DNA from 3 places in the Vibrio paucivorans genome. Region 1 is predicted to be linked to each of the others. Evidence: riboswitches for the same ligand, from Rfam matches in the RefSeq annotation. Region 1 holds a riboswitch; each other region holds the start of a gene.

The links. Region 1 has a riboswitch for cyclic di-GMP ahead of ACXABW_RS08925 (hypothetical protein). Riboswitches for the same ligand answer to the same signal wherever they lie in the genome.
Region 2: it holds a riboswitch for cyclic di-GMP, as region 1 does, so the genes downstream of both, ACXABW_RS05195 (TfoX/Sxy family DNA transformation protein) here and ACXABW_RS08925 (hypothetical protein) in region 1, are expected to answer to the same signal.
Region 3: it holds a riboswitch for cyclic di-GMP, as region 1 does, so the genes downstream of both, gbpA (N-acetylglucosamine-binding protein GbpA) here and ACXABW_RS08925 (hypothetical protein) in region 1, are expected to answer to the same signal.

Annotation. Positions count from the first base shown of each region.
Region 1 covers NZ_CM133230.1:1,947,978-1,958,510, reverse strand. The annotation lists gene ACXABW_RS08950 (ABC transporter substrate-binding protein) at 1-753, opposite strand, end outside; gene ACXABW_RS08945 (META domain-containing protein) at 1,051-1,497, opposite strand; gene ACXABW_RS08940 (DUF1289 domain-containing protein) at 1,713-1,961, shown strand; gene ACXABW_RS08935 (BamA/TamA family outer membrane protein) at 2,023-3,195, shown strand; gene ACXABW_RS08930 (hypothetical protein) at 3,268-3,489, opposite strand; gene ACXABW_RS08925 (hypothetical protein) at 3,733-6,036, opposite strand; cyclic di-GMP riboswitch class I at 6,109-6,192, opposite strand; gene ACXABW_RS08920 (hypothetical protein) at 6,420-6,710, opposite strand; gene ACXABW_RS08915 (PilZ domain-containing protein) at 7,021-7,383, shown strand; gene ACXABW_RS08910 (DUF2058 domain-containing protein) at 7,438-7,959, opposite strand; gene ACXABW_RS08905 (ATP-binding protein) at 8,028-10,208, opposite strand; gene ACXABW_RS08900 (EAL domain-containing protein) at 10,240-10,533, opposite strand, start outside.
Region 2 covers NZ_CM133230.1:1,081,862-1,092,394, forward strand. The annotation lists gene ACXABW_RS05165 (GGDEF domain-containing protein) at 90-1,724, shown strand; gene glgC (glucose-1-phosphate adenylyltransferase) at 2,108-3,325, shown strand; gene glgA (glycogen synthase GlgA) at 3,315-4,775, shown strand; gene ACXABW_RS05180 (alpha/beta fold hydrolase) at 5,004-5,801, shown strand; gene ACXABW_RS05185 (putative signal transducing protein) at 6,063-6,392, opposite strand; gene ACXABW_RS05190 (TVP38/TMEM64 family protein) at 6,392-7,084, opposite strand; gene ACXABW_RS05195 (TfoX/Sxy family DNA transformation protein) at 7,296-7,886, opposite strand; cyclic di-GMP riboswitch class I at 7,999-8,085, opposite strand; gene purR (HTH-type transcriptional repressor PurR) at 8,234-9,241, opposite strand; gene torD (molecular chaperone TorD) at 9,534-10,181, opposite strand; gene torR (two-component system response regulator TorR) at 10,422-10,533, shown strand, end outside.
Region 3 covers NZ_CM133230.1:1,124,101-1,134,633, forward strand. The annotation lists gene tolA (cell envelope integrity protein TolA) at 1-359, shown strand, start outside; gene tolB (Tol-Pal system beta propeller repeat protein TolB) at 373-1,722, shown strand; gene pal (peptidoglycan-associated lipoprotein Pal) at 1,754-2,293, shown strand; gene ybgF (tol-pal system protein YbgF) at 2,309-3,091, shown strand; gene nadA (quinolinate synthase NadA) at 3,300-4,361, shown strand; cyclic di-GMP riboswitch class I at 4,667-4,761, shown strand; gene gbpA (N-acetylglucosamine-binding protein GbpA) at 4,873-6,336, shown strand; gene ACXABW_RS05375 (potassium channel family protein) at 6,539-7,582, shown strand; gene ACXABW_RS05380 (UPF0149 family protein) at 7,612-8,181, opposite strand; gene ACXABW_RS05385 (ATP-binding protein) at 8,308-10,533, shown strand, end outside.

The DNA.
Region 1 (10,533 bases):
TTGCTTACCACCACGCCAAGCCACTTTATGAAACTCATCTAAGTATTTCCAAAGTGGGGCTGTGACCGCATCGAATTGCGCCTCTGAAACCGGTTTAGCCAGTGCAGGGTCGTTGTCGGTGAGCTCGATCAGCATAGATTTAAGTACGCTTGTACCGTGAAACTCCGGTGGGCGAGGGTAAGTCAAACGATTCGGGTAAGCTTTAGCGTAGCTGAGCATTTCTGAAAAAGACTGTGGTGGATTGTAGAGCGATTCACTATCGTGAATAAATACCAACTGGCCAACACCCCAAGGGGCTTCTAGCCCTTCTGTTGGTTCAGAGAAGTCTACATCGACAGGCAAGGATTTATCCACGTATTGCCAGCTTGGTAGGGATTCCACAAATGGGCCAAACAATAGCGCATTGTCTTTCATCGATTTGAAATTCTCGCCATTGATCCAAACCATATCAACACTGCCACCAGTATTCTTTCCTGCGGCTTTTTCAGCGATAAGACGGGTCGTCGTTTCTGCAATGTCAGTCACTTTTACATGTTTTAGAGTCACACCATACTGCTGCTGTAAGCGAGTATCAGCCCATTGCAAATAGCGGTTTATCTCTTGGCTGCCTCCCCAAGCATGAAAGTAAACAGTTTGTCCCTCAGCTTGGGCTTCAATTTCTTGCCAATCAGTGGCGAAGGCGGAAGTAGATAGTAGTGAAGAGGTAGAAAAGACCGTGGCCGCAAGCCCTACCGTGCTGAGTAGCTTTTTCATATTTTCGTCCATTTTGAATTGTTCTAATTATGTGATGTCAGCATAAAAACACAGACAGTTCACTAAGTCCTATGATTCATTGTAATTCGATAATAGATTCAATCAATTACTATCCTTAATAAGGATGAAACAGAGCGTAGGATTCTTCAGGCGTATAGACCTTATTTCAGTAGAAATAATTTCATTCAAGTGGAGAAAATTGTTGGGTGAGGTGTTAGAAGATGTAAATAGGCGGCTTAAGTGACACAAAAAAGGAGCCATAAGGCTCCTTTAAAAATGGATTAGGAAAAAACTGAATTAGTTTTTCCAGTCATTCAATGTGAACGTTAGCGTGTGAACGTCGTTTTTCAGCGTTAGTGTATCTTTAGTTAGCGTCATGTCGCTCCAGTCAGATAGCGTTTGAGAGAACGCTTGCTCTGTGTCCATTACGTCGCCAACACACATTTTCATCGTCATGCCCATTTTTTCGACACGGAATTTGTTGTCTTTCAGTTCACCTTGACCGAAGAAGTTGTTACAACCAGCGTTGCCGTTTGCAGTCATGTTTTCGCCGATCTCTAAGCGAGGTGCTTGCTGCTTTTCGTTAGTTACAACGTCTTGGCCGTCAATTTGAGTCAGTTCCCAGTTGTGGTGCTGTAAATCTTGAGCTGTAATTTCTTTCACATCGTCACCGTTACTTGCGCATGCAGTTACTAGTACAGGAAGAGAGATTGCGGCAAATAGTGTTTTTAAACTAAGCTTCATAATAATTAGACTCCAAATGTGGAAACATAGGCGAGATAGTCATCTGACCTTGAGATGCTGTGCAGTATAGCTAATAAAACACTGTTTTTGTCAATGTTAAGTCATAGTTTCATATAAAGTCTTGTTTTTAAACCGAGCAGAATGGTGTGCGAAATTGACAATAGCTTGAAGTTTAACGTAACGTGTTGATAAGCAGGTAAAGTAGGGGGGCGGCGATGGAACAGCTTGAGTTTTTTGTTGTACCTAGTCCATGTGTAGGGATTTGCACCGTTGACGACAAAGGCTACTGCCAAGGTTGTATGCGTAAAAGGGAAGAACGCTTCAACTGGTTGTCGATGACTCCTGCCCAGCAACTACACGTCATAAAACTCTGTCGACAACGCTACCGTAGAAAAATGCTTCAAGGTAGAATTCCGACTGAAGAGCCTCAAGAGCCAAGCAGCCCGCAACAAGATTTGTTTTAACGTCCTAAACGTATTTTTATTTATGTCATTACTCTTTTCTAGAATGTTGAAAGGATTCACATTGAATAACAAAACCCGCGCAGCGATTACCTTATTAAGTGCCACATATACTTTTTCCGCCCAATCGACATCGTTTACTGATCCTATCGACGGTATGTTTGACATGGGCGAATACTTGGCAGAAAACGCTTATGGTTTCTTACCTGTCCCAATACTGATTACCGAGCCTGCTGTTGGATTAGGTGGCGGCTTTGCTGGCGTGTTCTTGCATGAATCTGAACAAGAGAAAGAACACCGTAAGAAGCTGGCGATGGAATCATTAGATGGCGGAGCCAGATTGATACCACCTGCGGTCACTGTGGCAGGCGGTGCAGCGACTGAAAATGGTACTTGGTTTGCAATCTTGGGCCATCGACGTACATGGAATAAGGATTCGATCCGTTACATGGGTGGGATTGGGTATGGTAATGCATTTATCGATATATACTCCGATCTTGGTGGGTTATTGCCGCAAGACAAACCTCTCAGTTTTGAAAGTGACAATAAAGGTTATGGTGGTATCCAGAAACTGCAGTTTAGAGTAGGGGATTCGCCGCTATTTTTAGGTGTGTCTCAGTTTTGGATCCGTTCTGAAGTAACCTCTAGCAATCAAATCATAAACAAGATTTTAGAACTGACTGTTGGTACAGAAACCACCGCTTCGGGTTTAGGCTTTGTCGCTGAGTACGACACTAAGAACAGTTTCTTTTTCCCTACCGATGGCTATTCAATTAATGCCGAGTATTTGTGGTTCAGAGATGCTATAGGCTCTGACAATGATTACGAAACCTTCGCGTTAGACGGACAAGCATTCTTCCCACTTTCTGAACATTGGACACTTGGTTTTGCCGGTAATTACGCCTCGCTGACGACTGAGGAGCTTAGCCTCCCGCCTTTAGCTCGCCCCTACGTAAAGCTAAGAGGTATCGCTGCGTATCGTTATCAAGATAATTATGTCGCTTCAGTTCAATCACAACTGATGTGGCACTTGACCCCACGCTGGACACTATCGGGCTTCGCTGGAAGTGGTTCAGCAAGTATAGATTTCGATGGCTTGTATGAAGATTCTGAGTTTGCTTATGGTGCAGGCTTTCGTTATTTAATTGCCCGTCGTTATGGCATCCATATGGGGATGGATTTTGCTTTCAGTGAGGATGAAAACGCGTTTTACTTCAATGTAGGTTCGGGCTTCTAATACTATTCAGCTTCTAAATGAGAAAGGCCATGACTCTGTCATGGCCTTTTTTTATGCCTTCAATACGCTTGGTTATTTCTGACCCCAAACATCACTTACCCATCCTCCTGCATGTTCGTCAAAGTGGCTCCCATTGAATCGGTGGTTTCTTTCCGCGTGTTCTTCGCAGTTTGGTTTCTCGTCAAGGAGGTGCTGAATGTAGTTGGCCATTGGGTCATTGGACATCTGCCGTTCTCTTCGAGTCGCGACTTCTCTAATTAGTTGTAATCGATATGATGCGCTAGCTCTTTTCATGCTCAATGACCTCCTAGTTAAGATACTTAATAGAAAAATTTAGGATCCAGATCACAAAGCGTCAAATGGATTTCGGGACTAATTTTGGCTGCTTTTTACCAAATAAATTGATGCGAAATAAAAAGGCTTTAAGCTTCAATCGTTAACGATTTTTTTAAGCGAAAAGTTTTCTCAAAAATAATCGAAATGGATAGAAAAAAGCCGCCTTATAGGCGGCTTAGTGAGGCATTATATTTCTAGAGATTACTTATCTAGGAATTTTAGGAACTGCTCAGAGAACTGCCAAGACTCGGTTTGGAATGGTACTCCGTCTTTAGAGCTAGAACAGGTTGCTGAGGCCCATTCATCCATGCATGAGTGATCTCGGTTGATAGACCAGAAAGAAAGGTATCTCAGGTTCTTCTCTTTAGACCATGTCGCTAGGCGCTCTGCTTGCTCAAGAGAAATAGAATCAACACGCTGATCGTTCAGGCCTTGCATTGGGATCATGCCAAGTTTTTGGTACAACTCTTCATCGCTAAGCTCAGGGTAAAGCGGTGCCATTAAGGTTTTCAAGTATTCCACGGTCAGAATAGAAAGCTCTGCGGTGTCATCGACATAGTTCTCATGATACCAAGGGCCGAAACTCATGGTCATTGGGTTTACACTGTCGATCTCTAAGCCAGCTTCTACTGCAGGTACTACAACTTCATTGAATCCGCGTACGATGTCTGGCGCAGCAGCGAGAGTAAAGCTCACTTTTAACTGAGGATATTCAGCTTGCAAGCGAACCAGTGCGCCAATCATGCGCTCCATTGCTTCAGCATCGTTCTCACGTCCCATCTCAACGTCGAAGTCTAGGTGATAAACCTGATAGGTATCGATGACTTTCTTGTATTCGGCGTAGAGTAGATCTTCGCTACTACATGCTTGTGACAAGTAACGACCGTTCGCACCGCCGAATGAGATAAGTACGTCACCACCTTCGGCGCGCAAATCATCGATCTGTTTCTTACCCCATTGCTCCGAGACTTTCATCTCTGGCTGTCCACCCCATAACGCTTCACATACTTCGGGATCCCACTCACTGCCTAGAATAAACGCCAGCGTAAAGAGTTTGTTTCCAGATTGCTGAGAAAGGTCGACTAAGCTTTCCATTCCACCGTTGGTCCAATCCGCATTGATGTTGGTGTCTTTGTATGGCGCGAGAATGTTCGCATGACCACCCGAAAGTTCAGTAAATGATAGGGTAAGTGTCCCGGCTTCGCTGACAACCGCAGAAGTCGTTGTAAGCATGTATTCTTTGCCATCAACTTCAACAACGGGTGTTGAGACCGCATAAGTTCCTGGTCTTAGCATATCGTAACGTTGAGCATCACCCGTTGAAGTGACGTGCTGATACATATCGCCTTCACTGTGTACAAGCGTTACCGAAGTTGATTGATTCTCTGGCAGACCTTGAAGCTCTACATAAGTCTCAAAGAAATGAGTGGTATCTACAGCTTGAGTAGACTCAGTGACCTCTGGAGACGTTTCTTGATCTTTATTTGCTACGAATTGGTAATCTGCCTGACCATCCATTAGCAACTGGTGAAGCGTATTGTTGAGTCGGTAGCCTTCAAGGTTGGCTTGGTATCGTGTCGCATCGGTAAGGCTAGTGACTGCGGTTTGTTGACCATATAGGGCTTGATAGAAGCTTTGGTCGCCTGTATCTAGCTCTGTTATTGTTAGCGTAGTGCTTTCCACGATATCACTCGTAGGTAAAGTGACACTAAAGCTTGCAGGGTATATTGCCTCACCATAACCCCAAGTTAACTGGGCTTCGTTGCCTTCTTCAGTTAGGGTTTGATCTTGGCTTGCAGGATCTGCTGGGTATGCGCCAACTGGGTTCACATCGAGAGTGTAGTCACCATAAGTTAACGAATCGAGCGTCGTAGAAGTTTGCCAGTCGAGCGATACTGATTGCTGGTAGCCATTAGGGCCAGATAGTGTGGCAGTTGCTTGCTGGTTTGCAACGTCACTACCCGGGGCCGCTGGGGCGGTGAGTGTAATCACGCCGTCGCCCGTTTCAACGCCATCTAAATAGACTTTCACATCAGAGATGGTCTCTGGTGTAGCGTTCATGCCTAAGCCAAATTGTAGTGAGATCGCACTCCCCACAGGAAGCATACTGTTGATCCAGCTTTCATCTGCGTACGTTGTTGTTACTTGGATTAAGAACTGGCCATCATCAGTTTGCGTGGAGCTAACCGCGATGTTACTTGGGTAGCTTATCCCTGCAAAATTTCCCCATACCGATGTAACGTCGAGTGGTGATACGAACGTCATTACCATGCCGTCGATATCAACTTCTTGCGCAAGAGTATTGGTCATTTTGATCGACATGTTTGACCAAGTCGCCGACGCACTATCGACAATGACTTCAGTTTGAACGGGTGCAGGTTGAGGTGCCTGCGTTTTCGCGTGTTGGATAACAATAAGTTCATTGGAATGAACCATGGCAGGGAAATAGGCGCTGGTAAGCGCCAGTGCGGTACTCACCGCAAGTAAACATGTTTGCTTTTTCATTGTTTTTACCTTCGTTTATAAGAAAACGAGCAGTAAGTGCAACAATATTTGGTTAACGATAAACCAGATATTTGTGGTAGCTCCGCTACCTTAGACTGAGTCCTTAGGCCGGAAGCTTTGCGTCCTTGTCTTTCGAAAAGTTTGCCGTTGACACAAACAACCCAGACGTATCTTTGTATAGTTTTTGTCGATTTTAAAATTTGGAAAGTTGATAGTGTGAATATCATTCAAGAATTCAATCTATTGATAATTTGTTCAATATATCAATATGTTACATCATGAATGTCGTTGGGTTTTGGTATTTGTTATCGATATGTTTCACGGGGAGGTTAGCTCGGAGCGTGGGCAAATAATATCAGCAAGATTGATACATTTAGGGGAGGTTATTCAGTGGACGATGTCAATGCCTCTACAGCAGATTCTATGTACCATTTCTTGTATTCATTATCGCACCAGCGTTTGTTCAACCGGCGTTTATTGAACTCTGCACCAATGGCTACTTTGGTTTGTGTTGTTGGGCGTTTGTAGTACAAAGTTTCACACAATTGCATATTGGTCATGTTTTGCGGATAGGCGGTGACTGGGCTACCTCGCATACCCAGTTGGCTTGCTTGTTGATTAGAACAACCAGAGAGCAAGATAGCACCAAGGGCGAGAAGACCGATACGAAACATGTTTACCTACTTAAGTTATTGTCTTTACTTTGGTTTAGCCCTATCAGTGTGTAGCGGCCACTGATGGCAAGAGCGTTGAACCACCATAGCAATTGTGGTGTAAGTTGGTCAAAACTAATCGAAAAAACCACAGCTGAGCTGGTGTTAAAGGTAAATGTATCCCGTGCTGAGGAGCGAAATGATAGTCACAGCTTTTGTTGCTAGTGGTATCTATTTGTTTCGCGATTAACTAAACTTAGGGGATGCCCTAATTAAAGTTCAATGAGTTTGGGCCGAAGTAGAAGTATCAAAGGATTGAGGTTGTTAATACATGAGTGAAGCATCATTTGCCCAGAAGCGCCAATATTATCGCTTAAAGTACCCTAAGCGCGCTCGACCTGTGGTGCGAGTTCAGGGTGACTTATACCATGTGAGTGAAGTTTCCGAAAAAGGTATACGTGTTGTTGTTAATCAGTCGTCATCTTTTCATCAAGGGTTCCAATTAAGAGGAATACTGGATTTACACGATGAAAGCCAGGTACAAATTGAAGGGGCGATATTGCGTTTAGACAACAATGAAATCATTGTGCAATTGACTCGAGGTCCGAGCTTCAAAGATATGGTTCAGGAGCAACGACATATCCGCAACAAGTATCCGACTTACTTCGCTAAGCTGCGCGAATACGCTGCATAGAAAAACCGCCGAATAGGCGGTTTTTTTGATTTTTGTGTTTGGCTGAATTTACGTTTACCACATTAAGTCGTCAGGAACGACGAAATCTGCATACGGGTCGTCTTCTGGTGCGATCTCTTCTTCAGTCGTTTTGGTTTCAATGATGGTTTCGTCATCACGCATTGCGATTTTCTTTGCAACGGAGCCTGGGATAACGACATAAGACTCACCATAACGCGCAATCGCTAAAATACCTTTTGCCAGCTGGTCTTGTACCAAAGATTCTACGTAGATCGACTTTACGAATTTGCCGTCTGTGAAGTTGTATTTGATATCACCGTCTTTCAGATCGATTTTGTTCATGTCGATAAGCTGTTTCACTTGAGCACGAATCTCTTTCGACAGCTTTTCTTGGTTGCGCTGTTCGTTCAGCGCTTTATCGCGTTCTTGTTGAGCCTGTTTATTCGCTTCAACGGCTGCTTTCGCTTCGCGAGCTTGGACGCGAGATTTCTTAGAGCCTTTTTTTGCCTTTTTCAGCTTCTTTTCGTTCACTAAGCCTGCTTTTAGCATTTGCTCTTGTAGAGTTAGTTTTGCCATGGTCGATCCAATTCAGTCATTTGCGCGACATTTTAGCGCCTCGCTACACGCAAAGAAAGGGTACGTCTTCAAGAATCTGGAGCGTTCAGAGGCAATTCAATGCTAAAGGTGGTGCCTTCTCCCAATGTGCTTGATGCCTTAATGTCGCCACCTAGCAATCCAGTGACAATATTATAAGCAATGTTGAGCCCTAGACCCGAGCCGCCTTGACCAAGCCGTGTGGTGAAAAATGGGTCAAATATCTTGGACAAGTGCTTCTGCTCAATGCCGCATCCGTTATCCGCCACCTTGATACAAGCGGTGTTAGCGTTGGTTAGTGTACATCGAATAGTGACGAGTTTTTGTGACGTGTCCTGTTCGGAAAATGCATGGGCGACCGCGTTACTGAGTAAATTCATGAGCACTTGTGTTAATGGCCCTGGGTAGCTATCCATGGAGATGGCACCTTCAAATGCTTCTTCGAGTTCTATCTGATGGCGCGTCAGGTTTGGCGTCATGGTGACTCTTAATTCATGGAGAATTTCAGGTAAGTCGAATTGTCTGCGCTGGTAACTGGATTGGTCTACCGCCACTTGTTTGAAGCTGGTGATGAGCTCTGCTGCCCGGTGGAGGTTGCGTTCAATGCTGTCTGCGGATTCGGAGCTCTGTTCAATGTATTGGTCTAAAACGGAGCGCTTCAGACCTTGTTCTAATTCAGCGACAAACTCTTTGTTGATGTCTTTGATCGTGGTGGAAACCATGAGCGCATTACCGATAGGTGTATTTAGCTCGTGGGCAACCCCCGCTACTAAAGAGCCGAGCCCTGCGAGCTTTTCAGATCGCACGAGTTCATCTTGGGTGGCTTTCAGTTGTGCTAGGGCTTTTTCTAGCTCTTGTGTTCTTTCGGCGACTCTCTGTTCAAGTTCTTGGTTGTGTTTGTTGATGGTTTCTAGATGTTCACGGCGTGCTATCTCTGTATTAGCCGCGCTTTCGAACCAGTAACGCCATTTGTCAGGAATGGATGGTACGCGGATAGGATCGCGCTTTGGTAGTTCCTCGACAAACTTTGCCAATTGCAGTGCTGGTTGGCTAAAGCTCCAGTGTTGGTAAAGCACAACAAACAGTAGCAATAGGGCGAATACGCCCCCCAATATCAAATAGGGCAAAATAGCGCCTAGGATATGCGATCGAATTTGCGACATGGGCAGCTCAACCACTAGGTTCCATGGGGTGTTATCCAACGAATAACTGAGCCAATAGCCATTTGCACTACGTTGTAACTCCCCTTGAGGCACAGTGTGAGTCTCTCCTGCGGGGACAAAACTGAACACTTGTTCGTGCGTGACTGCTTCGGTTTTTGATTTAAGCGCGCCTTCGCTGTCACCCACAACAAGCCCTTGGTTGTCTACCAGTACCAAGCGGCCAATATGACCATGTGCTTTGGACAATATTTTATCGAGCACTTTTAACGTGATATCAGTACCTACCGCACCGATAAACGTGTCTTGGTTGTAAATTGGGGCGAGTAAGGACACCATCATTCCTTTACCACCCGCATCCATATAGGGCGTGGTCCACACTTTGTTTCTACGAGTGTTAGCTTGTGGGTTAACCAAGTCGAGAGGGAAAGTGCCGCCGGCTTCATAAATCACGTTTATGGCTTCATCAATGGTGCTTGTGCCTGTTGCCGTCAGAATGACATCGTGCCCCAGCCAAGGGTATACCTGCGTCATAGCTTGATCTGCATCGTAGTAATAGCTCCATTGGAATTCTGGGTAGAGCTGATGCGTAACGTTAACCGCTGGCATCATAGAAAGCAGCGCGAGCTGATCCAGTGATAGGTCGCGTGCATTAGAGCGGATGAATAGCTGCCCAAGGATGTTTTTCAGCTTGTCTGGAAGGTTTTGCCAAGGCGCGCCATGAGGTGAGTTAGCTGCCTGACTATTGATATAGTCTAGAGTTTGTTTAGCCTGTATAAGTTCAGGGGTACCCCTAGCTGTTTCTACCGCTGAGCGCATGTTATCTACATGAGTAAGCGAGACAGATACGGTTTGATTGAGCGACAGCAAGGTTTGTAATGCACGATGCGTTTCTTCGTTAATTGCCTGAGATTTTAGTTGCTTACTCAAATAAGCAGCGTTACCCAAAGTCAGCATGACAATTAGCAGCAAACCACCATAGATGATCAATCGGTATCGCCTGATCAGTGCATTGGCGGAAATATGTGAACCTTGCTCTGAAGAATTATTGGGCTGAGAATTACTGTCCATGGGGGATCCTTAATTCAAATAAACTGCGTTATCAGCTTTGTTCCTGGCTTTCGATAAGTCGCAACAAATCCGGGAATTCGAGCGCTTTTGCAAACAGCCAACCTTGTCCTTCTTCACAGCCAAATTGCTGTAGTTTTTGTTTTTGTAGTTCGGTTTCTATTCCTTCGGCAGTGATGTCCATACCGAGTGTTTGGCCGAGATTCACGATCATCTTGGCGATACTGTCGTCGTCTTCCATCGCGTTGACAAAGGTTCGGTCTATTTTGAGCCTGGTAGCGGGCAGCCGGTGCAGCACACTTAACGACGAGAATCCGGTGCCGAAGTC
Region 2 (10,533 bases), 870 kb from region 1:
TAGACTTAATACGCAATTTGTCACTAGCTAGGTTTGACAATTAGACATAGGGTTTCTATTGGTTATTTAGTCAACACAAGTGGCTAGGTATGAAACTCGAACAAAAAATCGCATACGCGTTTATTGTAGCTACAGTAATCGCTATTTTTTCGACCCTGTCTTCCGTGCATTGGTTTGCTAAACAAATCTCTGCTGATTTACTGTGGAAGTACGGGCGAGTTGTATCAGCCTATGATGTTGATACTGTATTTTCTCCTATCGTTAAAGAAGTTGAGTTGGTGCGTGAGTTAGCTTCACATCCCAACATCATTTCGTGGGCCTATCACCCATATGATCCCGTCTATATTTCGGTTGCACAGGAAACTCTGGAAACCTACCGCTGGCGCTTCTCTTCCAACAATGCTTTTGTCGCGTTGGATACGAGTCGCGACTACTACTTCATCAGTACCGAATCAATTCGCACAGAAAGCATGTATCGGTATACCTTAGATGAAGCAAATCAAGGTGATAAATGGTTCTTTGCGCATAAACTTTCCAATCGAGAAGTCAGCTTGGGTGCCGATCACGATGATCACTTAGGACTCACTAAACTATGGGTTAACTTTAGCCTGATGCATGACGGTGAGTTTTTGGGAGTGATAGGCACTGGGTTGGCGCTTATGCCGATTGTTCATCAACTATACGATGAGCAATTCCAAGGTGTCGAAACTATGTTTGTCGACAGCGATCTCAAAGTACAGCTTCACCGGGAGTCGGGCACCTTTAACCAGCTGCCTGAGCGATCATTATCCGACTTTTTTAGTCAAAGTGATTACCAACAAGTGCTTGATCTAATGAACCAGCAGCGAGAAGGGAAGGAATCTAGTGCTCTGGTGGTCAGTAGGGGGGAAGGGTCATTTATCGTATCCATTGACTACATTAAAGATCTAAATTGGTATGAAGTGTCGTTTATCGATATCGGTTTATTACTCAAAGATCAGCTTCTTTACGCCGTTTATGCGTTTGCCTCGTTGGCAATCATTACCGTGTTTTGGGCGCTCTACCTTGTGGTTCTCAATGTCTATGTTCGCCCTGTGGAATCTTTGCGAGCGAGGCTCCAGAGTATTGAAGTCACACAACACCACAAAAATTCTGTTAAAGATATTGAGTCAAGTATTAGTCAGCTTGCAAAAGAGCTGCACGCGTATCGAAATGATATTGATAGCATCATTAAAGAGCGAACCGCAGCGATATCACTGCTGACTACGGTGGATAGCCAAACGGGTTTGTATAATCGTTTAGGGATGGAAAAAGAGATACTCCATGAGCTGGCTAGAGGAAAAAGAGAAAGCTCCCAATTTAGTCTTTTGTGGGTGGATGTTCAGATATTACAAATAGAGCAGATAGACCAAGCAATCACATTTGTTTCTAAGGCGATTAAAACCGCTATTCGTGAATATGATTCAGTCTGCCGTTGGGCAGACAACGAGTTCTTGATCTTAGTTCGAACCGACAATGAACAAGCATTGCATAATTTATCTGAGCGAATTAGAAAGGAATCGCAATGTCAGGCAGGAGACAGTATAGACTGTAATATCGCAATTGGTGGTGCAGTGATAGACCCTCACAGTACTTTAGGTGAGGCAATAGCGAAAGCAGATGGTGCTTTGTATTTAACAAAGAAATCGTCAAGTTCGGCCATTACCATTTGGTCACCAACGGGGATTGAACAACCTTCTAGCTGAACTATTTTGGATCAATAAATCTATTCATCCCTATTTATTAATATTATCAATTTCACCGCTTTCATACTGTCACGTGGATGTAACGGGCGTTTTATACAATCTGCCTTTCGATAAGTTGAATTTATTATCACTTTAATGTTCTTATTGTGTTAAAAGCTTGTTTTTCTCGACGGTCTTAATGTGACCAAAGCAATATAGTAAGAAAGTAATCAATGTTTACCCTACGGTATCGCATTTTTGAATTTGTAATCTTCTGACAAGCCGTTAAGTTATAGGAAACTGGTTGCGTTTTTCATTTCGCGCGGCTGGTTAGAGAAAGGAAAGGTAGTCCCCCAATAATTACTTTGAAGCTACCGATACAATATAAAAATATGGAGAATAAAATGGCTGGTGTTTTAGGAATGATCCTTGCTGGTGGAGAAGGCTCACGCCTTCGTCCTTTAACGGAATCTCGGAGTAAGCCGGCAGTGCCTTTTGGAGGCAGCTATCGCTTAATTGATTTCGCATTAAATAACTTCGTTAATGCGGATTTAATGAGGATTTACGTCCTAACTCAATTTAAATCCCAATCTTTGTTCCATCACATGAAGAAAGGCTGGAATATTAGCGGTATCACCGACCGCTTCATTGACCCTATCCCAGCGCAGATGCGCACAGGAAAACGTTGGTATGAAGGTACTGCGGACGCTATCTATCAAAACTTACGCTTTATGGAGCTGTCTGAACCGGACCAAGTTTGTATCTTTGGATCTGACCATATTTATAAAATGGACATCAAACAGATGCTGGACTTCCACAAAGAGAAAGAAGCATCCCTGACTGTATCAGCATTAAGAATGCCTTTATCCGAAGCGTCACAGTTTGGTGTTATCGAAGTCGATGTTGATGGCCGAATGATTGGTTTTGAAGAAAAACCAACCAATCCTAAGCCAATTCCAGGTGATAGCGAACATGCGTTAGTGTCAATGGGCAACTACATTTTTGAAGCTAAGACGCTATTCGCAGAGCTGATTGAAGACGCGGATAAAGAAGATTCTTCACACGACTTTGGTAAAGATATTATTCCAAACATGTTCCCACGTGGTGATGTGTTTGTTTACGACTTTAGCACCAACCGTATTACCGGTGAGCGTGAAGAAGTGTATTGGCGAGATGTAGGTACGATTGATGCGTACTGGCAAGCGCATATGGACTTATTAGAGAAAGATGCACCTTTCTCACTGTATAACCGTAAGTGGCCTTTGCACACTTACTACCCGCCACTTCCTCCTGCAACATTTACCGACTCAGTCAACGGTCGAGTTCAGATTATCGATAGCCTAGTGTGTAATGGCAGCTATGTTCGCGGATCAAGGATTGAAAAGTCAGTGCTTGGATTCCGTAGTAACATTGCTTCTGCCTGTGACATCAGCGAGTCCATTTTGTTAGGGGATGTGAAAGTTGGTGAAGGGTGTATACTGCGTCGAGTGATCGTTGATAAAAATGTCGATATAGCACCGGGTACGCAAATCGGTGTGAACCTCAAGGAAGATAAGAAGCACTTCCATGTTTCTGACGAGGGTATCGTTGTTATTCCTAAAGGAGCAAGAGTTGGCTACTAAGAATTTTTCTGTTCTATTTGTAGCGTCTGAGGTTGAAGGATTGATTAAAAGTGGTGGTTTAGCGGACGTGGCTAAAGCACTACCCGAAGCACTTCTTCACCTCGGGCAAGATGTTCGTATAGCACTTCCCGCATACAGTAAGATTCAAGGTATTGAAGACGCAGAAGTCGTACTCGACACTCAGCTAGAGAGTTGGCCACATACTGCTTACCGAGTTCGTAAGACACAGTCTGGAGATGTTCCAGCCTATGCGATTGAATGTGAGCAGTATTTTAATCGCTTAGAAATGTATGCTGAAAACAATTCCGCATACGCTGACAATGGTGAACGATTTGCATTTTTTAGTGCGGCTAGCTTAGACATGTTGCCTAAGTTGGGTTTTCAGCCAAATGTCATTCATGCCAATGATTGGCATACGGGGTTAGTACCGTTTTTACTGAAACACCGTTACAGTGAAGACTCGTTCTTCAAACCTATTCGCAGTGTCATCTCAATTCATAATGCGGTATTTAAAGGCGTATTTAGCTATGAAGAGTTGAACTGCTTACCAGAGTTTCATTCTCGACACGCGCCAGATGCTGCAGTGAGCGACACACACGTAACTATGCTTAAAGCTGGGGTTATGTGCGCTGACAAAATCAACGCCGTGAGTCCCACCTATGCTAAAGAGCTAACGACTCACTTGGGAAGTCATGGAATGGAGCGTGAGTTCAGCTCGCGTCAAGGGGACTTAGTCGGCATTCTTAACGGGTGTGACTATTCGGCTTGGTGTCCTGAAACAGATAGTTACCTGCCTAAAAACTATCGAGCGACTCATCAAAGTATGTTGCGTGGGAAAAAGGCTTGTAAACAAGCACTCCAGAGCGAAGTAGGGCTCCCGCTTGAAGATGTCGCTATGTATGGCATGGTTTGCCGTTTAACCAACCAAAAGGGCGTTCATTACTTACTGCCGATACTAGAAGAGTTCTTGAAAAATGACGTTCAGTTGGTGGTTGTTGGTACAGGTGACCCGGTACTTGCAAGTCAGTTGAAAGAGGTGGCAGCGATTCACTCTGACAAATTTGTGTTTGTTGAAGCGTATGACAATAAGCTAGCGCACTGGGTAGAAGCGGGCTCCGATTTCTTTCTAATGCCTTCTGAGTTCGAGCCATGCGGCCTTAACCAAATGTATAGTATGGCTTACGGCACATTGCCGATTGTTCGAGGTGTTGGTGGTCTAAAAGACAGCGTGGAGCATTATGACTCAAATAAGGAATCTGCCACAGGATTTGTTTTTAATGAACCTAGTGGAGATGCCTTGTTAAGAGTCATGCTACGTTCGCTACTACTGTACGCACAGCAACCTTCGGAAGTAAGGCGTATCCAGCTTCAAGCAATGGATAAGAAATTCAGTTGGACGGATGCAGCCAACCAGTACTTAGAGCTGTATTGCCAAAGTTTGGATTCATAGCATAACGATAAAAAGTATTTAAAAGGTGCACAGAGTGCACCTTTTTTATTGTGTGATTCAATGCAAATACATGCACACCGAATTCTATGTGCTGCAATCTCTTGTTACATTTAATGCTCAAAAGTGTACGAATTCGTCAATCTTTGACTTTTGGGGAATAGAATCGGCATCAAGTTATGGTAGTCTTCTAACCCTATTACCAAATTATAAATAACCACACTGAGAGTTATGTCTGATACCTTGCTATTTCACAAAACTTACCAGCACCCAACTAGCGATGAGTGGGTTGTGTTCGTGCATGGTGCGGGTGGTAGTTCATCGATTTGGTTTAAACAGATCAAAGCGTACAAAGAGCACTTTAATATTCTTCTCGTAGACCTTCGTGGCCATGGGAAGTCGAATCGATTACTACGTGAATTGATCTCAAATCAATATACCTTCAAAGCTGTCACTCAGGATATATTAAGAGTGCTCGATCACCTTAAAATTCGTTCAGCGCATTTTGTAGGAATGTCACTCGGCACCATTATTGTACGTAACCTTGCTGAAATCGCTTCTGAGCGGGTTAGAACCATGGTTCTTGGAGGCGCTGTGACACGTTTTAATACTCGTTCTCAAGTGCTGGTTAAGCTAGGTAACTTGAGTAAGCACATTATCCCTTACATGTGGTTGTACAGCTTGTTTGCTTACATTGTAATGCCACAGAAAAGCCAGCGTGAATCCCGACACTTGTTTATCCGTGAAGCCAAAAAGCTGTGTCAAAAAGAGTTTAAGCGCTGGTTTATCCTAACTTCAGAAGTTAACCCGTTGATGCGGTATTTCAAAGATAGAGAGTTACCTATTCCTACACTTTATCTGATGGGAGAAAGGGACTACATGTTTATACAACCCGTCAAAGAGATGGTCGCTGCGCACCAAGGTAGCGAGTTGTGTGAGTTACCGAATTGTGGCCACGTTTGTAACGTCGAACAGCCGGAAGCATTTAATCGAGTTTCCATCGAATTCATAAAAAAACACACTGCATAGGCAGTGTGTTTTTTTATTTACGAGGGTCTGTTGATCTTTCGTGATTAAGTTTTGTTCGAGATAAAATCGTTTTAGGCGAGGCGAAGACTGTGTAGCCTAGTCATTCTAAGCAAATAGTCTTCAACAAAGCATAAAACGATTTTAGCCGAACCCTTCGGGCAGCCTTTGTGGTTCATTTCTAAAGCCTTTGCCTTGTATGAACTTCCCACAAAGTGCTGCAAAAAACAGCTCGAAAGGTCAACAGACCCTAATCTAATTACTTTACTTGTTGCCGACCTTTTCCGCTTGAGGCGAGCCACATTTCCAACATGCTCCAAACTGCCCCTCATTGTCTTCTTGGCAGCTATTACACACCCAGGTGGCATAACTGGATGCTTCTTTGTTATGAAAGCCCTCTACGATTGATTTGGCTTTGCTAAGCTGCTCTGCTTCAAGAAGCCATACATATGGGGCAGAATCTTCTCCAAATGGCAATTCGCCCTGCAAACCAAATAACCCCTCTCCCCGAACTTCACAGGGAATGTTTTCTGCTCGTAAAAGTTCACACAAGATATGAGCTTGAACGGGATTGGAGGCAGTGAAGATATTCATTAAGCGTTTCCATTGTGTGCTTTAGGGGACACTTTGATTCTGGCCATGATCCATTTTGCGATAATAGGGAAAACACCGAGTAGGGCAAAAGAGATCAACACTGTTGGCGAAACAATACCTGATAGGCTGTCAATTTGGGCTAGTTGAGTACCAGCATTTAGATAAACTGCTGTGCCGGGTAGCATACCTAGCTGACTAACCAAGTAGAAGCGGCTAGTACGAATTGGGCTTAAGCCCATTAAAAGGTTAATCAAAAAGAAAGGGAATACGGGAATAAGCCTTAACGAAAATAGATAAAATGCGCCGTCTTTCTCTACACCATTGTTGATGACTTGCAGCTTCTCGCCAAACTTATTTTGTACCCAGTCACGCAATAGGTAACGTGAGCTTAAAAACGCGAGGGTAGCACCAATAGAACTGGCAAATGAAACCAGCAGTAGACTGGTCCAAAAACCGAATAATGCAGCGCCTAGCAGTGTGACGACAGCAGCTCCTGGAATTGAAAAAGCGGTGATGGCGACGTAAGCCAGAAAGTAGCTGATCGCTGCAATGAGGAAGTTTTGCTCAATAAAGCTACCTAAAGCTTCTTGCTGTGCTTTAGCGTTTTCAAGCGTGAAGTATTGACCAAAATTCATGGCCAAAATAATAATCAGTGCGACGAATACCACGCCAAATACTAGCTTTTTGTTCATTTTTTATTCTCCGACCTAAAGATACGTTGGCCGCTCTACCTGCTATGTCTTCTTAGTATAAAAGTAGATAAAGTACTTGCAGAGAGATTGGTGGCGAATTCTCGCCTAGTATCAAGAAACTGTTTGAATTAAGACAGGTTAAGTGGAAAGAAAATTTCAGCAGATACAAAAAAACCGGCACAGAGTGCCGGTTCTATGAACTTTTCTTGGGTTAGCTGAGTCGATTAGCCAACTCTTCACGACGCGATTGTGGAATGACTGACCAATGAGTCCCCTTAATTGCCCCTTCAAGTGCCCATAGAAGCTCTAAACCAACATCCGAAGTATGGGACTGCTTAATGGCTTTAAATGCTTCTACCGCGCCAGCTTCTTCCAATTGCTCAACAGACTCGATTCCTGCCTTCTTGAGCATCCTTTCGGTCGCTAGTCTTAGGTTTGGAAGATCTTTTAGTCGATTCGGTTTCGACTGAGCTTGAGACTCTTTTTCAACCTTTGCTGCTTTAAGAGCTGCAATGGCCTCATCGAGCGTAGCTTTTGGGTTTGCCTGCCAATCGTCTGGCAATGCGAAGTATTTTGTAACGACAGGGAATCCACGTTTCTTATATACATAAGGCTCGTAGCCTTGTCCTTTGTATTTTTTTGCGGCTGAATCGTCTGCTCGGATGTGCAACTTATCATTTACAACAAGAGCGAACATTGTCTCGTCAACAAAGATGCCGAAACCGCCAAACATTGAACGGGATTTTACACGGCCTAGTTGTTCAAACAGCCGCATTGAGTCTTTTAGTACTGGTTTGTCCATGCTGTATATTCTCGGTGTATGTGAATACGCCACCAAATCAGGTCCGAGAGGTTAGCAAAAAAATGCAGAAACTGTGTCAGTAAGGAGTAAAGTTGTGTATGCATAGTTTGCCATCGGCAACCCCGCTACCATAGCAAGTAAATGCCGTAGGCCGGAAGCTTTGCGTCCCAAACTTTCGAATGGTTTGCCCTGTGCGTGACTTCTAATTCAAGAGTAATTAAAAATCTGAATAAGTATCACATTTGGATGTTGTAAATGTGATATGTGTTCCATAAATAAGACTAAGCTATGCGCCTTGCGTATCTCTGAACTACCACGTAAAGCACATAGGTTATTAATCTTGCTAACTATTTAGTCAGGTCTTTTACGGTACTACGCTCAACAATCTCTGGATGCATTTCAAAGACACGCTTTTCGTGTTCTTTGTCTTTAATACGCTCTAGCAAGATCTCAAAGGCATTTTTACCCACGCGACGTTTCGGTTGGTGGACCGTTGTTAGCGGAGGAGAGAAGTACTCAGCAAGTTCGATATTGTCGTAACCAATAACAGACATATCTTCTGGTACTCGAATCCCTTTTTGTTGTAGACGGCTCATCAAGCCAAATGCCATGGTGTCATTGAAACAGAATACGGCAGTTGGTTTGTGGTCCATTGCTGCAATTTTATCTGCGGCAAGCACAGCGGTATCACACTCAAAGTTACCTTCTAAGATCCAATCTTCGTTAACCGATAGATTGGCTTCACCTAAAGCACGTTTGAATCCTTGGATACGTTCTTGGCAGGCTGCTTTCTCAAAGTGGCCACTTAGGCAAGCAATGTCTGTGTGACCACGATCGATAAGGTACTTAGTGGCTAAGTAGCCACCTTCTTCCGAATTATCGATAATTTTATCGGCTTGAGAGCTTTCAGGGCCCCAGTCCATGATTACTTTTGGAATATCGGCATGTCGATCCAACATTTCTAGTAGCTCTTCAGTTAAGTCAGAACACATGACCAAAATACCATCTACGCGCTTTTCAGCTAGCATGCGGATATAGTCACGCTGCTTTTCGTAAATGCCACCGGTGTTACACAAAATGAGCGTGTAGCCTTGGCGGTAACAGTAGCTTTCAACACCATCGATTACTTCCGAGAAGAATAGGTTAGTTGATTGAGTTACTAACATGCCGATGGTACGGGTCGTATTACATTTCAAGCTACGAGCAACGGCACTTGGAGCGTAGTTAAGCTCTTTAACTGCTTCCATCACTTTTTCTTGGGTTGCTTCAGCAACAAAGCGAGTTTTGTTGATTACATGGGAAACAGTGGTAGTTGATACGCCAGCTAAGCGAGCAACATCTTTAATTGTGGCCATAAGGTTCTGTCCTATTGAGAACTGCTGCATATACTGGCTTACCCCTTGGCTCACCGCAGCAATCATTATTGTCAGCTCCTAGTTAATGGTTACATCAAAGTAGTAAAAACACAAAAACCGCTTTTAGCCAGCGGTTCGTATTTCTACCCAGGAAACTGAGTCAATTTCATTTTTAATCGTTTGCGGTCACGATTCTAGACCTCAAACGTGGCGCAAGCAATGAAAAAACCGTCAATAGCAGTGATCTATCACTACAATTGACGATTTTGTCGCTAGCTAGGGAGTGGTGAAATTACTCGCCGGCGAGGTAGTGGCAATCTAGCTCTAGGAAAGACACTAATAGAGATGCTACCGCAGCGTAGAAGCCGAATTCATCGAGTGACTGACACTTGGTCGAAAATTGTGGAACCCAAGAAAGGATCTTTTCTCGGATGAACTTTTCTTGTTCGAGCAGTGCATCATCAAGGTGCTGTTCTTGTTCAAGTTCGTTAGAGCGAATAATCAAGTTACCAAGGAAGTCTAATTCGATCGCAATGTGATCTGCTGGCTCGTTAAGTGAAGCGCTGACAGCAATACTATGTTCAGCCATTAATGACGCCATTTCTTTGGCGGGCTCGTCATTCAATAGACCCGATTTACCGATGTACATAGACGCATAAGGCAAAGCGGATTCTTTGTCTGATTTCAAAAATAGGTCGCAGAAATCTGCAGAGAGCTCTAACTGTGCGTCTTCACGGTCATTTAGACGGTTGAGCGCGTCAGTCATCTTGTCGATAGACGGTTTTAGAGTTTCATTTTCACCAAGCCCTGCGAGGAAAGAGCGAATTTCTGGGGTTTGATACTGTTCAATATCCGTTTCGGTCAGTTCTTTAGCAAATAAGCTAGATAGCCACCAGTATATTTCAGCTCTTTTTTCGTTAAATGCTTTTGTTTCTTGCATTGTTTTAGCTCCAATTCGAGGTATGTCTTTAGTTTAACTAATAAAGATGAATAGCGGTAACTACATGTGTGAATAAAAATAGAGAGATATAGTGAGATATGAATAGCGAGTCTAAGGTTGTTTTGAATCAATAAAAAATCACCTTTCTTACTTTTGAAGTAGCATTTTCTAGAATTGTTACTGATTATGAATAGAATAGTGTTGTTAAAGTTAACCTGAAATCAAGATTAAGTGGTCTAGATGAGCTATCACGTATTAGTTGTAGAAGATGATGCTGTTACTCGCAGCAAGCTAGTGGGATACTTTCAAAATGAAGGTTACACCGTTAGTGAAGCCGAAGATGGCGTGCAAA
Region 3 (10,533 bases), 820 kb from region 1:
CCGCTCTGAATGACATCTTCGCTGGGCTTGAATCCGAAGCTGCGCAAAACAGCTCTGCTCGAGCTCAATATGTATCAAGCGAAACGGATCGCTATGGCGCAATTTATACACAGCTGATTCAGCAAAATCTTCTCATAGAGGACAGTTTCAGGGGAAAGTCTTGTCGAGTTAACTTGCGCCTGATACCAACAGGTGCTGGTGCTATCGTGGGTGAGCTAAATATCCTTGATGGTGACAATAGGCTTTGTGCAGCAGCGAAACGTGCAGTGGCTCAGGTTGGGACATTCCCGTTACCAAAAGATGAGCCAGACGTCGTTGAGAAACTCAAGAACATTAATCTAACGGTAGTACCGGAGTAAAAAGGAAAAGCTTGTGATTAAGCGATTAATTTTAGGATTCCTACTCATCGCATCGAGTAGTATGCAGCTTGCCAATGCTGCATTGGAGCTGGTCATTACTGATGGTATTAACTCAGCGCGCCCAATAGCGATCGTCCCTTTTAAATGGGAAGGTGGAAAACTTCCTCATGACGTTTCGGCTGTTATCGCTTCAGACTTACAACGAAGTGGTAAATTTAGCCCGGTGGCAACATCAAAGATGCCACAAACCCCTTACTCAGAAGCTGATGTGAACTTCGATGCTTGGTCGACACTCGGTGTCGACGCAATGCTTACAGGTTCGATTACCAAGGGTGAGGGCGACAACTACGTTATCAATTACCAACTTATCGATGTGGTAAGAGGGCAATTGACCAGTGGCCAAAGTAAAGCACTGAGTGACGATGGCCAGTTGGTGTTGTCGAAAGATCATGTTCTGTTCAACAAACGTGCTACTGTTCCTGGTCCACGTCTGCGTGAATATGCTCATCGCATTTCTGATCTGGTCTATGAAGAGCTAACAGGTGAGCGCGGCGCTTTCTTAACGCGTATCGCTTACGTTGTTGTACAAGATAAAGACGCCTACCCGTATCAACTACGTGTTGCGGATTATGACGGTTACAACGAACGCTTAGTTCTGCGCTCAAAGCAGCCGCTCATGTCTCCAGCATGGTCTCCTGATGCTAAAAAATTAGCGTATGTCAGTTTCCAAAATGGCCAAGCTGAAATATTTATCATGGATATTTACACTGGTAAGCGAGAGAAAGTGACGTCATACCCACGTCACAATGGTGCGCCAAGATTCTCTCCAGATGGCAGTAAACTAGCGTTGGTGTTATCCAAAACGGGTAGCCTACATGTCTACACTTTGGACCTGAAAACACGAAAACTAACACAAATTACACGCGGTAGATCAAATAATACGGAACCATTCTGGCATCCTGAAGGTAATTCGTTAATCTTTACCTCGGATCGGGGTGGTAAACCACAGATATATCAAGTAAATTTGGCAGACGGTGCGACCAACCGTCTTACTTGGCAAGGCAGCCAGAATTTAGGTGGTCAAATTACTCCTGATGGTCGATTCCTCGTAATGGTGAATCGCAGTAATTCGGGCTTTAACTTGGCTAAACAAGATTTGGAAACGGGGGCAGTGCAAATTCTGACTAAGACTTTGCTTGACGAGTCTCCAAGTATTGCTCCTAATGGCGGCATGGTCATTTACAGCTCTATCTACAATACAACCAACGTACTTTCGATGGTGTCGATAGACGGACGTTTTAAAGCTAGATTACCGGCAACAAACGGGCGTGTTAGAGCGCCTGCGTGGTCACCGTTTTTGTAGCAAGTAAGTATCAATAAGTAAGGAAAATAAAATGCAACTTAATAAAGTTCTTAAAGGGCTACTAATCGCGCTACCTGTACTAGCAGTGACAGCATGTAGTTCAAGTGATGAAGCAACAGATGCATCTGGTGCTGAAACTAACCAAACTACAGCTGGTTCAGAAAATGGTGTAGATACTACAGTTGTTTCACCAATCGATGCGAACAGCCAACTTACTGAGCAAGAGCTTAAAGAACAAGCTCTTCGCGAAACTCAAACAATTTACTTCGCGTTCGATAATGCAACTATTGCAGGTGACTACGAAGAAATGCTAGCTGCGCACGCTGCGTACCTAAGCAAAAACGTAGACATGAAAGTAACTATCGAAGGTCACGCTGATGAGCGCGGTACTCCAGAGTACAACATCGCTCTAGGTGAGCGTCGTGCACAAGCTGTAGCTAAGTACCTACAAGCTCTAGGTGTTCAAGCTGACCAAATCTCTATCGTTAGCTACGGTGAAGAGAAGCCTCTTCTACTAGGCCAATCTGAAGAAGTATACGCTAAGAACCGCCGCGCAGTTCTAGTATACTAATCGAGGATACGCCTCATGTTCAGTAACTTTAAGCGCGTTGTTACGCTTACGTTACTGGCAAGTGCAGCGAACACTGCGTTCGCTGCACCAGCTCCAGTATCAGACCTTAACAGTGAAGCACCCGCGCAGAAATCCCAACCTGTAAGTTCTTCTTCATCAGAAACTGACATCGAACGTCTGGAGCGCTTGCTTGCCAATCGCAATCAAGTTCAGTTGCAAATGCAACAACAGATCGATGATATGTCTCTTGAGATCAGCGAACTACGCGGTCAATTAGAAAAAAATAGCTACGACATGCAGCAAATGTTGCAACGTCAACGCGAGCTATTTATCGAACTCGATAAAATTCGTGGCGAAATGAAAAACGCGGCGAAAGTAGTACCAGTCGACTCCAAAACAGATGAGCCGAAAGGGACGTTCAGTAGCAATATTGATGAGCAAACGGCTTATCAGAATGCTGTTGATATGATTCTAAAACAGAAAGACTACTCAGGTGCGATCGTCGCATTAGAGCAGTTTCAAAAAGATTACCCAGACTCAAGCTTCGCGCCTAATGCTCACTACTGGTTAGGGCAACTTTATTTTGCTAAGAAGCAAGATAAAGAAGCGGTGAAGAGTTTTGCAGCGGTTATTACTTACAAAGACTCAAACAAACGAGCGGATTCTCTAGTTAAGCTTGGCGACATCGCAGAGCGAAACAACAATGCTGAAGCTTCTAAGAAATACTACCAGCAAGCGATCGACGAGTATCCAGGTAGTGCTTCTGCCAATGTTGCTAAGCAAAGGCTGAGCAAGTAACTCGGCTATTTCAACTTAAAGAGGCGGCTTTACCAAATTGGTAATGCCGCCTCTTTTGCTTCGTTATTAGCTAAATGTCTTTCTGTTATACGCTATAGGTTGCAGCGTGAACTTTCCTTTTCCCAAGCTAACCTGAATCTACTTTGATCTTATTAGCTAAGAGGGGTTACAATACTCGGATTACTGGAAGTTGCGTAGAGCAAGAGCAATGAGCCACATACTAGATACAATTGATACAGTTTACCCTTTCCCACCAAAACCAGTCCCGCTGACAGACGAACAAAAACAAGCGTATATCGCGAAGATTAAGGTTCTGTTGGAAGAAAAAGACGCGGTTTTGATCGCACACTACTACACCGATCCTGAAATTCAGGCACTCGCAGAAGAAACCGGCGGCTTTGTTGGTGATTCACTTGAGATGGCTAAGTTCGGTAACCGCCACTCGGCGAGCACATTGGTGATTGCGGGCGTTCGCTTTATGGGTGAATCCGCTAAGATTCTAACGCCAGAAAAACGCATTTTGATGCCTACGCTGGAAGCTGAGTGTTCTCTAGACTTAGGTTGTCCTGCAGACAAGTTCACTGAGTTCTGCGATGCTCACCCCGACCATACTGTCGTTGTTTACGCCAATACATCTGCTGCGGTAAAAGCGCGCGCAGATTGGGTGGTAACCTCCAGTATCGCACTAGAAATCGTAGAGCACTTAGACGCCGAAGATAAACCAATCATCTGGGGGCCAGACCGTCACCTAGGTTCTTACATAGCTAACCAAACTGGCGCAGATATGCTTCTTTGGCAAGGTGAGTGTGTGGTTCATGATGAGTTCTCTGCTGACGCATTGCGTAAGATGAAAGGCTTATACCCAGAAGCAGCAATTTTGGTTCACCCAGAATCACCAGAAAGTGTCGTTGCTTTGGCTGATGCGGTTGGCTCTACTAGCCAGCTTATTAAAGCAGCGAAAGAGTTACCGCAACAGAAAATGATTGTGGCAACTGACAAAGGTATCTTCTTTAAGATGCAGCAATTGGTGCCAGAGAAAGAGCTCATTGAAGCGCCAACGGCCGGAGCGGGTGCAACATGTCGTAGTTGTGCTCACTGCCCTTGGATGGCAATGAATGGCTTGAAAGCGATTGAGCAAGCGCTACGTGATGGTGGTGAAGAGCACGAAATTTTCGTCGATGATGAGCTACGTGTTAAATCCCTTATTCCGCTTAACCGCATGCTTGATTTTGCAGAGCAGTTAAACTTGCAGGTGAAAGGTAACGCTTAACACTTCTGATCAAGTTCAAATAACGAAAGCCAGTCTTATGACTGGCTTTTTTACGTCTAGTGAGCGCTACTTCTATGCTGGACTAATACTCATTAGATTCACCGCTGATATCCTTATTGCTTGTTGTATTTAATTTATGAATTAAATTGGCGATTATTACTAATTAAAACATATACTTACATAGCTTATTTATACTAATTTGGCGATACAATTTATCGGTTAAATATCAATTTGGGATAATGATTCCATCAGTGAATTGATGTCTTTTCCATACGCATGTTATTGCGCTAAATTCCGTTCGCTCAATCACATTTCGGCAAACCATTCGAAAGGGTGGGACGCAAAGCTTCCGGTCTGTCGGCACTGGGTTACCAATGCCTATGATAGCGGGGTTGCCACTTAGATTTATCGACTCTTATGTTTTTATACATGGAGAAGATGAGCTGTATCTAAGTGATCAGCATGCGCCGAGGTGGGGCATTAATTTGTCAGCCAATTTAGAGGACATGTGATGAAATCATTACCAAATAAATCAATATTAGCGTTGGCTCTTGCGAGCTTAAGCTCAGGTGCGTTTGCTCACGGCTACGTATCAGAGGTGAATGGCGGGGTGGCTGCTGGCCGTGCTGCGTTATGTAAGTTTCCAGCGCCAGACACTAAAGAACAAAACACTGATTGTGGTGCGATCCAGTATGAACCACAGAGTGTTGAAGGGCCTGAAGGCTTCCCTGAAGCCGGCCCTCGAGATGGGAAAATCGCAAGTGCAGAAACGAGTTTAGCAGTAGCACTTGATGAACAAACAGCAGACCGTTGGGTTAAACGTCCTATTCAGTCTGGAGTCCAGACTTTTGAATGGACGTTCACGGCTAACCACGTTACTCGTGATTGGAAATACTACATTACTAAGCCAGACTGGAATCCAAACGCAGCGCTTTCGCGCGATTCGTTTGATCTAACACCATTTTGTGTTGTTGATGGAAATATGACTCAGCCACCGATGCAGGTTAGTCACCAATGTAATGTGCCAGAGCGCGAAGGCTATCAAGTGATTCTTGCGGTATGGGATGTGGGCGATACTGCTGCCGCATTTTACAACGTCATTGACGTAAGATTCGATGGTGATGATCCGGAAATTCCTGATTGGAGCCAAGGTGGTCAGATCAACCCGACTATGGATCTTAGCGTCGGTGACACTGTATACACTCGTGTATTTGACCAAGTGGGCGAAAATGACAGCTACCGTACAGAGCTAGAGATCACCAACGAAACATTGGGTAAAGCGAAAAACTGGTCTTACGCATTAGCAACTAAGATCAACCAAGAGCAAACTAAGCTGCAAGCAGGCCAGTACTCAGAGGGTAGCTTTACTCCTGTATTTGGTACTAACCCTGTCTACCTGAAATCAGGCAGTGGATTAGAGAGTGTCGAAATTGGATATGACATCTTAAATCCTGAGCCGGATTACGATCTTGCGGTCGAAGGCTTAGCTGAAGAGTATGTTATCTCTAGCGAGCCAACTACTCTGGATCTTACCTTAACGGCTGAAGGTGATATTAACGCTGAGCTGACGGTTTACAACCACCATCAAGAGCCACTAGCAAGCTGGACTGGCGACATTAAAAACGGTGCAAGTGAAGATGTTGTTCTGGAACTCAGCAAATCTGAGCCGGGTCATCATATGTTAGTTAGCCGTGTGAAAGACGCGGGTGGCAACCTTGTTGATCAGCAAACGCAAGATTTCCACTTAGTTGACGAAGACGTAACGCCTCCGCCATCGGATGATTATGACTTTGTATTCCCACAAGGTTTAGAGAGTTACACTGATGGTACTAAGGTTCTGGCTAGCGATGGACGAGTATACCAATGTAAACCTTTCCCAGAGTCTGGCTATTGTAAACAGTGGTCTCCAACGGCTACTCAGTATGAGCCGGGCACTGGTTCCCACTGGGAAATGGCTTGGACTAAAGTGAACTAATCAAACTACGCTCAATAAAGCCTCACAGATGTGAGGCTTTTTTGTATGTGTGGGGCTTTTGAATGTGATGATTACTCCTACTAAATCTTCCCCGTGCGCAGAAAAGTCGCATTACATGAGGAGTGAGTCATGACGAGGTTCTAATTATCTGATATATCTATGTATAGAAAGAGTTCTAGAAGTAAATGGAATTAGGTAAACGATGACTCTATGGCTTTATCTTAAGAAATGGATGCGAACAAGCTTATTCAAGATCAACAACCGAAATCTTGTATTGCTCACGCTGGCCTACATTTTTATCTCATGGGGCCTGCTGGAACGCGCGGGGGAACATGAGCTTACCGACAACGTATCATTGTTCTTCTATTACTTGATGGTGACAGCTTCAACAGTTGGATACGGCGACTATTCACCAGTCTCCGATGCTGGAAAGTGGGCAGTGACACTGTTTGTTATCCCTGGTGGATTAAGCTTGTTTGCCGCTGTACTCGGACGCATAGCTGGCGGAGTGATTGAATACTGGCGAGCAGGAATTTTAGGAAAACGGAGAATGCGCGTGGAGAACCACATATTGCTATTGGGCTGGAACGGGCAACGTACCATGCACTTGATACGGATGTTGCAACATGAGGAAGCGGGGAAACGACCAATTACCCTGTGCAGCCGCTCTGATATTGAGAACCCATTGCCGGGCGAGATAGGCTTTGTGCGTGTAAATAGCTACACCGACGGGCAGGAGATGGACAAGGTCAATATTGAGAAGGCCAGCTGCATAATTGTCGACAACTTAGAAGACGATGTAACGCTTTCTGCAGCGCTTTATTCTTCTAACCGCAATCCTAATGCGCATTTGTTGGCGTATTTCAAAGATGAAGCGTTGAGTTCATTGTTGAGCCAACATTGTCCTAACGCGGAATGTATTCCGGCTGTAGGAGCTGAAATGCTGGCAAAAGCTGCGGTTGATCCTGGCTCTAGCGTGCTTCACCAAGAGCTTTTAGCCTCGACCAGAGGCATGACTCAATATTCAACAGTGTACCCGCAAGATGCCAACGAGACACGGATTGAGTCGGTGTTCATGTTCATGAAATCAGCCCATGATGCAACGCTTATTGCTATTGACCTTGGTAAAGGAATAGAACTCAACCCCGATCTCAGCCAAGCTGTACCAGCAGGCGCGAAGCTATTCTACATTGCGGACGAGCGTATAGAAGCGTTCGATTGGAGCAAACTAAAAAGCCCTCAGTAGTGAGGGCTTTTTATTTATATCTTGACGTGTTATTGCTGCTCGACCAACGTAGAACCACGTTGAGTTAAGCCGCATAGCATCACAGGGATTGCATTGAAGATCTCTTCGAACTGATCGAGGCCTTCAACCCCTTGCTCTTGCAATGCTGCAATAGATGTCTCTGGATCATAAAGCATACTCAGAGAAAGCAGCACGCCACCTAATAGCGCGTTATCTTCACTTTCTTCTGGCATGATGGTTTCCCAGTCGTCACGTGCTAACTGCCAGCCCTGTAGTACACCTTCACAGAAGTCACGGGCACTTTCCGTTACGATCTCTTCTTCATCGAGTTCGCAACCTTCTGGCCACACCCAAGAACCATCAAAAAGTGCTGGGCGGTATGCGTTCCACATTTCAATAATATGTTCGATGTAGCATTCAAGCTGTTCGCCATCGGAAAACGGTGCCACTTCTTCACCGCCCCATAGGTAAGGTAGCCATTCGTGTGGGGTTAAAACGTTAGGAGCAGCAGCCATCGCGGTTACAAAACCTTGAGTTCTCGCTTGGTTAAGTAGCTTACCTTCTAACTCTGGCAGCGCTAAGATTTCTTGTAATGTCAAAGTGGAATCCATCGGTGATTATTGAATTTGGCACTATAGTAACAAGGCGGACACGTACGAAAAAGACTTGATGTAGTAGATTATTCACTATAATTTTTAACAAACGGAAAAATTTCAAGTGGTTATATGGAAATACGCTCCTCATTAAAACGCAAAAGCATACTCGCCCTAGGAGTGTATTTGTGTTTCTTTATCGCGACGATAGGCACCGTAAGCTATTACGTGGTAGAGCCGCCTGCGCGTGCTAAGCTCGAGCAAAACCTAGATTTACGGACCCAGTTGCTGTCTGCCGAAATCGAAGAGCCATTGAATAGCTCGCTAGGCTTACTACAAAGTATTGCTAGCCTTGGTCAAGCAGGGCAGTCTCAGGCGGAACAGGATAAAGTACTCAGAGCCATATTTAGTTCATTAGATGGCATTGCCGCAAGTGGTGGTATCTGGCCTGAGCCTTATAGCGTGGACCCTGACGTTGCATACACGGGGCTATTTTATAACCGAGCATCAGACGGAAAAGTCGACAAAATTCAATCTTGGAACAACCCAGCAGCTGGCGGTTACAATAACGAAGCTTGGTATGCGGTTGCGGTAGATAAGCCGGAAGGCAGCGTATTTTGGTCTGAAGTGTATATCGACTCATATACTCATGTTCAGATGATAACAGCAACCATGCCATATTATGTTCAAGGGCAGTTCGCTGGGGTTGCAACGGTAGACTTGGCACTTTCCAATTTGGTTCGATTTGTTCGCCAGCACGCCGAAGAATATGATTTGGGCGTGATACTTCGAGATGGTTTTGGGGAAGTCATTACTGAGCACAACTTCAAAAAAACCGACGATATTTACATCAGCAAAAATGAGTTTGGCGGCTTTAAATGGACGGTGGACGTCGTTAACTCGAAACTGACCGTAAATGAAGAAGTTTATGACCTAGTATCGAAAGTGGAATTTGGCATCATCCCCATTCTTCTACTGTGTGTGATGGTCGGGTACTACCTACTCAATCAATACTTGATTAAACCCATTATCCTAATTGCGAAAAAAGTCGACGACTCAAAAGAGGGCGGCATTATTGAACTGACCTACAACAGTCACGACGAAATCCGCCACCTCATCGATACCTTCAATCAAAAAACCATTTTCCTTGAAGCAGAAAAAGTCAAAGCGCAAGCCTCCACCAAAGCAAAAAGTGCATTTCTGGCCACGCTCTCACACGAGATCCGAACGCCAATGAACGGTGTGTTAGGTACAGCGCAGATATTACTTAAGAGCGATCTCAACGCAGAGCAAAGAAAGCACCTAAACAGTCTGTATGATTCGGGCGATCATATGATGACGCTACTTAACGAGAACCTTGATTTCTCGAAAATTGAGCAAGGGCATTTGGAGCTAGATAAAACCGCCTTCCCACTAGAGTCGATCATCGGCAGCATTAACAGTGTGTACCATACGTTGTGTACCGAGAAAGGGTTGCAGTTCAAAGTCTATTCAGAGATCCCGCACGACCGTTGGTACCATTCTGACAAAGCACGCTTAAGGCAAATCTTGTTTAACTTACTCAATAATGCAGTCAAGTTTACTTCTCGTGGCTTTGTTGAAGTGTACTTAAAAGAGCACTACGAAGAGGATCAGTTGTACTTAGACATAAGGGTGCGAGACACCGGTATCGGTATATCTAAGGATGCTCAAGAACGGATCTTCAGGCCTTTTGAACAGGCTGAATCTTCCACCACGCGCCGTTTTGGGGGCACTGGGTTGGGGCTTGCCATTGTTCAGCAAATTGTTGAGCTCAATGGTGGCGATATTATCGTGAACAGTGAAGTTGGCATTGGCACTAGTTTTGAAGTGAAACTACACATCGATGAGGGCACGCCGGGGTCTATTGAAGTGCCAGTACATCGTAAGCTCAACTACCAAGGGCTTAGAGTCCTTATTGTTGAAGATAATCGCACCAACACCATCATCATTGAAACTTTCATGAAGAACAAAAACTTCACTTGTGAATGTGCCGAAAATGGGGAAATTGCCTTGCAGATGATGGCGGCCAATCATTACGACTTAGTACTTATGGATAACCATATGCCAGTAATGGACGGCGTCGAATCGATATCAGGCATACGTGCCATGAGTGGAGAAAAATCGTCGGTGCTTATCTTTGGTTGTACTGCCGACGTATTTAAAGAAACGCGTGAACGCATGCTTGGGGTAGGGGCAGACTACATAGTCGCCAAACCGATCGATGAAAGCGAACTTGATGATGCGCTCTATCGTTATGCCAATAAGCTCTACCAATATCATCCTGAAAACATGGACGATTCTCAGCAACGTTTGTCTGAAGAAATGTTAGTGAGCTTA